Regions from separate parts of the Streptomyces sp. NBC_01723 genome, predicted to be linked through region 1. Evidence: riboswitches for the same ligand, from Rfam matches in the RefSeq annotation. Region 1 holds a riboswitch; the other holds the start of a gene.
The links. Region 1 has a riboswitch for cobalamin ahead of OIE75_RS08555 (cobalamin biosynthesis protein). Riboswitches for the same ligand answer to the same signal wherever they lie in the genome.
Positions count from the first base shown of each region.

Region 1 (3,852 bases):
TGGTGGGGACGAGGGTGCCGAGCACCTGCCGTCCGTCGAGGGCGACGGCGGTCACGTCGTCCGGGGTCAGACGGTCGTACGGCACACCCGAAGGGCTGACGAGGACCGTGTCGCCGACGCGCACCGAGACATTGCCGGAGGTACCGACCACGAGCCCGTCCGCGACCGTGCGCCGGGCCGCCGCGACGAGGTCCGTCCAGGCCCGCTCCTCGTCCGGGCCGGCGGCCCCTCCGACCCGCGAATACGTCACAGTCACCGTCTCCTCACGAGTGCTTCCGTGCCTCTCCCGGCACGTCGCCGGCCGGTCTGGCGGTGATCCTGCCAGGGGCGTCTCCGGAGAGCACCGGGACGGCCACGCAGAGGGAGGCGGCGACGCCGCTTCCGGTCACCGTGACGCCCTGTCCAGTTCATCTTCCGTTCACCATGGTTACCTACGTTCGTCCAGCCAATGACCTCGAACGATTGCCTGGGTAAATGGAAAGCTTCTCGCTGATCCTCGCGATTGTGGTGGTAACCGCACTCGCGTTTGATTTCACGAACGGTTTCCACGACACCGCGAACGCGATGGCAACGACCATTTCGACCGGTGCGCTCAAGCCCAAGGTGGCGGTGGCGATGTCCGCCGTCCTCAACCTTGTAGGCGCCTTCCTCTCGGTGGAGGTCGCCAACACGATCTCCAAGGGTCTCGTCGACGAGACCGGCATCCGTCCCGAGGTCATCTTCGCCGCCCTGGTCGGCGCGATCCTCTGGAACCTGCTGACCTGGCTGGTCGGCCTCCCGTCCAGTTCCTCGCACGCCCTGATGGGCGGTCTGATCGGTGCCGCGGTCGCCTCGGCCGGCGTCGGCGCGGTCAACGGCGACGCGCTCGTCACCAAGGTGCTGATCCCCGCGATCGCCGCCCCGATCGTCGCCGGTGTCGCGGCGCTGCTCGGCGCACGGCTGACGTACAAACTCGGCCGCAGGGCCGACGGCAAGGCCGCCGCCAAGGGCTACCGCGCCGGGCAGATCGCCTCCGCCGGGCTGGTCTCGCTGGCCCACGGCACCAACGACGCCCAGAAGACGATGGGCATCATCACCCTCGCCCTGGTCGCCGGCGGCGCGCTCGCCCCCGACTCCGACCCGCCCCTGTGGGTCATCCTCTCCGCGGGTATCGCCATCGCGCTCGGCACCTACCTCGGCGGCTGGCGCATCATCCGCACCATGGGCAAGGGCCTGACCGACCTCCAGCCGCAGCAGGGCTTCGCCGCCCAGACCAGCGCCGCGACGGTCATCCTGGCCTCCTCGCACCTCGGCTTCTCCCTCTCCACCACGCACTCGGTCTCCGGTGCGGTGATGGGCGCGGGCCTCGGCCGCAAGGGCGGCGTGGTGCGCTGGTCCACGGCCACCCGGATGTTCGTCGCGTGGGGGCTGACGCTGCCGGCCGCGGCCCTGGTCGCCGCGATCGCCGAGTGGGTCTGCCGCATGGGCGACTGGGGCACGGCGCTCGTCGCGGTCTTCCTGATCGCCTCCAGCGCCGCCATCTGGCGGATCTCCCGGCGCGAGGTCGTCGACCACACCAACGTCGTCGACCCCCACGAGCCCGAGCCGGCCGGTGTGGTCACCACGGCGATGGCCGCCGTCTCCCCGCCCCCGGTGCACCTGGCCGAGGAGCTGCCGGCGAACCCGTCCGAGGCCAAGCCCGCGTCGGCCGCCACCACCGTCTGAGCCCGCGTCCCGGGTACGAAGGAAGCGAACCCCCATGAGCATCGACTGGGCAGCACTGGGCTCCGTCTTCGGCGTCAGCCTCGTGGCCACCGTGGCCCTGGTGGGCCTGTTCACCCTCGGCATCGCCGGTCTCTCCCGCCAGGAGCGGGCCACCGCCGAGGGCGGCTCCGCGGCCCTCGCGGTCACCGGCGCGTACGCGTGCTTCGCGGCCTGCGCGGCGGCGGTGGCGTACGGCATCTATCTGATCGTCGCCTGACCCACGGCACACCCCGGGGCGGGGCGCGGGACGGACTCCGACCGTCGCGCGCCCCGCCCCTTCGTGTACCGGCGCACACCACCCGTGTGTGGGGCTTCGCACACTCCCCCGCCGCAGGTCAACGCCAGGTTGACGGGTGTTCTCGCGCCGTGGTGGACTTCCGGGGCCATCTACGGCGGCAGGAGAGGAAGCCCGGTGCGATTCCGGCGCGGTCCCGCCACTGTGACCGGGGAGCAGACCCCGGTAGCCAGGAACTCTCACCGCCGGACTCTTCGAACCAGGGCGTGGACACCCTGAGTGAGGACGCGACGCGATGCCCGGCTGCCGATCTACGTTCAGTACCAGGTGCTCCCCTGCCCGTGTGACCGGCTGAACCCGTGCGTGCCGGACGCGTCTTCGCGTACGGCGCCGCCGCCGGTCTGCTCGGTGACCTCCTCCTCGGCGACCCGCGCCGCGGACATCCGGTCGCCGCGTTCGGCCGCGCCGCCGGTGCCGTGGAACGGGTGCTGTGGCGTGACCACCGGGGCTGGGGCGCGCTGCACACCCTGGTGTGCGCCGGCGGCGCCACCGCCCTGGGCTCGGCCGCCGCGCGCGCCGTACGCCGCTCCCCCGCCGCCTCGGTCGCGCTGACCGGCGCGGCCACCTGGGCCGTGGTCGGCGGTACGTCGCTGGCGCGCGAGGCGCTCTTCATCGGCCGGGCCCTGGAGGCCGGGGACGTCGAGGCGGCCCGGGCGCGGCTGCCGCACCTGTGCGGGCGGGACCCGCAGTCGCTGGACGCCGACGGGATCGCGCGGGCGGTCGTGGAGTCGGTCGCCGAGAACACCTCGGACGCCGTGGTGGGCGCCCTGGTGTGGGGTGCCGTCGGCGGAGTGCCGGGGCTGCTCGGCTTCCGGGCGGTGAACACCCTGGACGCCATGGTCGGCCACAAGTCGCCCCGCTACCGGCGGTACGGCTGGGCCTCGGCCCGCCTCGACGACCTCGCGGGCTGGCCGGGCGCCCGGCTGACCGCCCTGCTGACCACCGTGGCCGGCGGCGATCCGCGGGGCGCCGTACGGGCCTGGCGCGCGGACGCCGGACTCCACCCGAGCCCCAACGCCGGTCCCGTGGAGGCGTCTTTCGCGGGCGCCCTCGGGGTGCGGCTCGGCGGGACGCTCTCCTACGGCGGGCGGGTCGAGCACCGGCCCGTGCTCAACGGGGCGGCGGGGCGCGCCGTCCGGGCCGGTTCCGGCGACATCGAACGGGCCGCACGGCTCTCCCGGCGCGTGGGCTGGCTGGCGCTCGGCGTGTGCGCGGGCGCCCGGCTGCTGGTGCGCGGGGCCGTCAGGAAGGGACGTACGTCATGAACGGTGGACTCCTCGTCGCCGGCACCACCTCCGACGCCGGCAAGAGCGTCGTCACGGCGGGGATCTGCCGCTGGCTGGTGCGCCAGGGCGTGAAGGTCGCGCCCTTCAAGGCGCAGAACATGTCGCTCAACTCCTTCGTGACGCGCGAGGGCGCGGAGATCGGGCGGGCGCAGGCCATGCAGGCCCAGGCCTGCCGGGTGGAGCCGACCGCGCTGATGAACCCGGTGCTGCTCAAGCCCGGCGGTGACCGCAGCAGCCAGGTGGTGCTGCTCGGCAGGCCCGTCGGCGAGATGACCGCCCGCGGCTACCACGGCGGGCGGCAGGAGCGGCTCCTCGGCACGGTGCTCGACTCGCTGGCCGAGCTGCGCGGCACCTACGACGCGGTGATCTGCGAGGGCGCGGGCAGCCCGGCCGAGATCAACCTGCGCCGCACCGACATCGTGAACATGGGGATCGCGCGGGGCGCCGGGCTGCCCGTGCTGATCGTCGGCGACATCGACCGCGGGGGCGTCTTCGCCTCCTTCTTCGGCACGGTGGCGCTGCTCTCGC
Region 1 covers NZ_CP109171.1:1,791,720-1,795,571, forward strand. The annotation lists gene OIE75_RS08540 (class II aldolase/adducin family protein) at 1-250, opposite strand, end outside; gene OIE75_RS08545 (inorganic phosphate transporter) at 475-1,704, shown strand; gene OIE75_RS08550 (hypothetical protein) at 1,739-1,960, shown strand; cobalamin riboswitch at 2,097-2,236, shown strand; gene OIE75_RS08555 (cobalamin biosynthesis protein) at 2,338-3,303, shown strand; gene OIE75_RS08560 (cobyric acid synthase) at 3,300-3,852, shown strand, end outside.

Region 2 (3,852 bases), 1.4 Mb from region 1:
GCCCAGGGTCCTCGCCTACGGCATCCACTCACTGGTCTCCGTTCCCCTGCGCGCCCGGGGCGTCGCGCTCGGCGTGGCCAACTTCTGGCGCGGTGCGGGCTCCGAGCCGTTCACCCGGGAGGACCTGTCCATCACCGAGGAACTGGCGTCGCGAGCCGCGGTCGCCATCGACAACGCGAGGCGCTACCACCGCGAGCACACCGTCGCGGTGGCTCTGCAGCGCAGCCTGCTGCCGCACGGACTGCCGGTGCAGAACGCCCTCGACATCGCCTACCGCTACCTGCCGGCGCAGGCGGGCGTGGGCGGCGACTGGTTCGACGTGATCCCGCTGTCCGGCGCGCGGGTCGCCCTCGTGGTGGGCGACGTCGCCGGTCACGGTCTGCACGCCGCGGCCACCATGGGCCGGCTGCGGACCGCCGTGCAGAACTTCGCCGGCCTGGACATGGCTCCCGACGAGCTCCTCGGCCACCTCGACGAACTGGTGACCGGCCTCGACCGGGACCGCGCCGAGACGAGCAGCGGTTCGGACATCGTCGGTGCCACCTGTCTCTACGCCGTGTACGACCCGGTCTCCGGTGACTGCACCATGGCCCGCGCCGGGCACCCGCCGCCGGCCGTCGTCCGCCCGGACGGCAGCGTGGACTTCCCCGAGCTGCCGCCCGGCCCTCCGCTGGGCCTCGGCGGCCTGCCCTTCACCCCGGCCGAGTTCCGGCTCCCCGAGGGCAGCCGGCTCGTCCTGTTCACCAACGGGCTGGTGACGGACCGGGGCCGGGACATCGAGGCGGGCCTCGACCAGCTCCGCAGGCGGCTCGCCGGCGCGGACCGGACGCCGGACGAGACCTGTGCCGTGCTGCTGGACGCGCTGCTCCCCGACCGCCCCGACGACGACATCGTCCTGCTGGTGGCCCGGACCCGGGCCTTCCCCGCCGACCGGGTCGCCGAGTGGCACGTGCCGCGTGACCCCGCGGCCGTCGCCGGCGTCCGGGCCGACGCGACGCGCCGACTCAGCGAGTGGGGCCTCGAGGAGACGGCGTTCACCACCGAGCTGATCCTCAGCGAGCTGGTCACCAACGCCATCCGGCACGCGGCCGAACCGGTGCGCGTCCGGCTGCTGCTCGACCGCAACCTGATCTGCGAGGTCTCCGACGGCAGCAGCACGGCACCCCACCTGCGCATGGCCGCCACCACCGACGAGGGAGGCCGCGGCCTGTTCCTCGTCGCCCAGTGCGCCACGCGCTGGGGCACCCGGTATCACGCGCAGGGCAAGGTCATCTGGACCGAACAGTCCCTGAACCCGCTGGACACCGACGGCCCGTGACCGCCCCCGCTACCCCGCCGGACAGCAGTCGCCGCGCTTCGAGCCGTTCGGCGCGCGGTAGTAGAGGCAGCAAGTGCGCGCCGGAACGTGAGATCCGGTCCGGTGGTCGAGGACGATGCCGTGCAGGAACACGCAGGCCAGGGCGGGCGACCAGAGGCGTGCCGCGTGACCGAGGCGGGCGATGGACACGCCGATCCGCGCTTCCGGCGCGCGGTGGCGGTGCGCGACGGCCTCGGCGAGGTCGGTGAACCCCGCGCGTAGGAGGGGCCGACCGGATGCCGGTCGGCATCTCCACCCCCGACGCGCAGGACGGAGAAGCCCTCGAGGGCGGTGACGTCGGCGGGCGGCATCTGAACGTTTCCGGACACCGGGTGCTCCTCGTGAGCGCCGAGTCAGGAGGCCGGGCCGCGTCGCGGGGGCGTGATGGCGTACAGGTCGAGGATGTCGGGCCGCGGTGCGACACCTGGGCCGCCGGCGCGGACCCAGTCGGCGATGTCCTCGGTGGCGTCGGGGTCGTTGACCAGTCCGAGCCAGACGGGACGGGCGCCGGCGGCGCGGCCCGCCGCGGAGGGCTGGACGACGATCACGTTGGCCTGTTCGCACACGTCGAGGCAGTCCGACACCCGCACGGGCACCCGGGCCCGCAGACGCGTCGTCTGCGCCGCGTGATCGACGCCGATGATCTTCGGGGTGCCGCAGCAGCAGTCCCGGCAGACGACGACGCGCGAGGGCGTCGGGTCCGCGGGTGCGCCGGGCGTCGCCCCGGCCGGGCCGGCGTGGGCGGGCATACGGCATCGTCCCTCTCCCCGGGGAGATCCGCCCCGGTGGTCCGTCGAGGAGGCGACCGCGTGAGTCTCCTGGCTCTCGGGTCGTCGCTCGCCCCACCCCTTCCCACCCGGTGCGGGCAGTGGTCGTGTGGGGGCTCGCTCGCCGATCACAGTGGCGGGACCGCGCCGGATTCGCACCGGCTTCCTCGGGCCGCCGTCGCCCAATTGCTCCGGGCATCCTCGCATCCCGGCCCCGGAGCTGTCAGCGGGGCCCCGCTCCGCCCTTCAGGCGCTGGTCCGCAACCCGCTCGCCGAGCCGTACCTGCTCGGCGTCTCCTCCGGCGCCTCCCTCGGCGCGGTCTCGGTCATCGTCTTCGGCGTCGGCGTCCTCGGCCCCCTGTCGCTGTCGGCCGCCGCGTTCGCCGGCGCCCCCGGCGCGCTGGTGATCGTGCACGCCACCGCCCGCACCGGGGCGCATCACCTCGACGCGCCTGGTCCTGTCCGGGGTGGCGGTCGCGGCGGTGCTCACCGCCGTCCTCGACCTGCTGCTGCTCACCACCGACCACGGCGACGAGGCCCGGGCGGTGCTCGCCCGGACCCTGGGCGGTCTCGGCGGCGTCAACTGGGAGACCCTGTGGCTGCCGGAACTGGCGGTGCTGCTGGGCATCGGCGTGCTCCTGGTGCAGGCCCGCAACCTCAACCTGCCGCCGGCCGGTGAGGAGGCGACGCGCCGCGACCGACCTGTCCGTCGAGGGCGTCACCCTCACCGCCGGAGCACGCCACCTGGTGCGCGACGTCTCGCCGACCGCCTCGGCGGGCGAGGTGATCGGCCTGGTCGGTCCCAACGGCAGCGGCAAGTCCAGCCTGCTGAGGGCCGTCTACCGCGTCCTGCGCCCGGACACCGGTACGGTCCGCGTCGACGGCGCCGACACCTGGTCGATGCCCGCGCGGCGACTCACGCGCACGGTGGCGGCCGTGGTGCAGAACTCGGCCACGGACTTCGACCTCGCCGTCCGGGAGGTCGTGGCCATGGGCCGGACGCCGCACAAGCGGATGCCGGCCGGCGACACGGCGGAGGACGCCGCCGTCATCGACCACGCCCTGGCCGTGGTCGACGCCGACCGGCTGGCCGACCGTCCCTTCGACCGGCTCTCCGGCGGCGAGCGCCGGCGGGTCCTCATCGCCCGCGCTCTCGCCCAGCGGCCCGCCCTGCTGGTCCTCGACGAGGCGACCACCAACTCGCCGTCCGCCATCAGCTGGACGTCCTCGACGTGCTGCGCCGGCTGTCGGCGACCGTGCTGCTCGCCCCGCACGACCTCAACCTGGCCGCGTACTGCTGCGACCGCCCCCACGTCCTGCGCGAGGGGGAGGTCGCGGCCTCGGGCCCGCCGGCCGAGGTGCTCACGCCGTCGCTGCTCGCCGACGTGTACGGGGTCGTGGGAGGGGAGAGCGTGCATCCGCGTACGGGCGCGCCCCAGGTGACGTTCGTGCCCGGCGAGCGTCCGAGCGACCTCCCGACCGAGCGGCCGCGCTGACGCGCCGGGGCCACGTCGCGAGCGGGCCGCGTCAGTTGTTCACGTCCTGCTCGAAGTCCTCGGCGCAGGCGTCCCGTTCGCTCTGCGAGTCGGCGTGCTGGACGCAGTCGTCGAAGTCCTTGAACTCGTCCGAGTTGAGGATGGACGCACCGATCGCGATGATCACCACGGAGGCGATCAGACCGAGCACGCCGAGTACGGCGCCGACGATGGACATCCCACGGCGCGGCGC
Region 2 covers NZ_CP109171.1:364,559-368,410, forward strand. The annotation lists gene OIE75_RS01660 (SpoIIE family protein phosphatase) at 1-1,318, shown strand, start outside; gene OIE75_RS01665 (hypothetical protein) at 1,439-1,579, shown strand; gene OIE75_RS01670 ((2Fe-2S) ferredoxin domain-containing protein) at 1,711-2,106, opposite strand; cobalamin riboswitch at 2,170-2,292, opposite strand; partial or broken gene OIE75_RS01675 (iron chelate uptake ABC transporter family permease subunit) at 2,363-2,810, shown strand; partial or broken gene OIE75_RS01680 (ABC transporter ATP-binding protein) at 2,911-3,567, shown strand; gene OIE75_RS01685 (DUF4190 domain-containing protein) at 3,652-3,852, opposite strand, start outside.
Region 2: it holds a riboswitch for cobalamin, as region 1 does, so the genes downstream of both, OIE75_RS01670 ((2Fe-2S) ferredoxin domain-containing protein) here and OIE75_RS08555 (cobalamin biosynthesis protein) in region 1, are expected to answer to the same signal.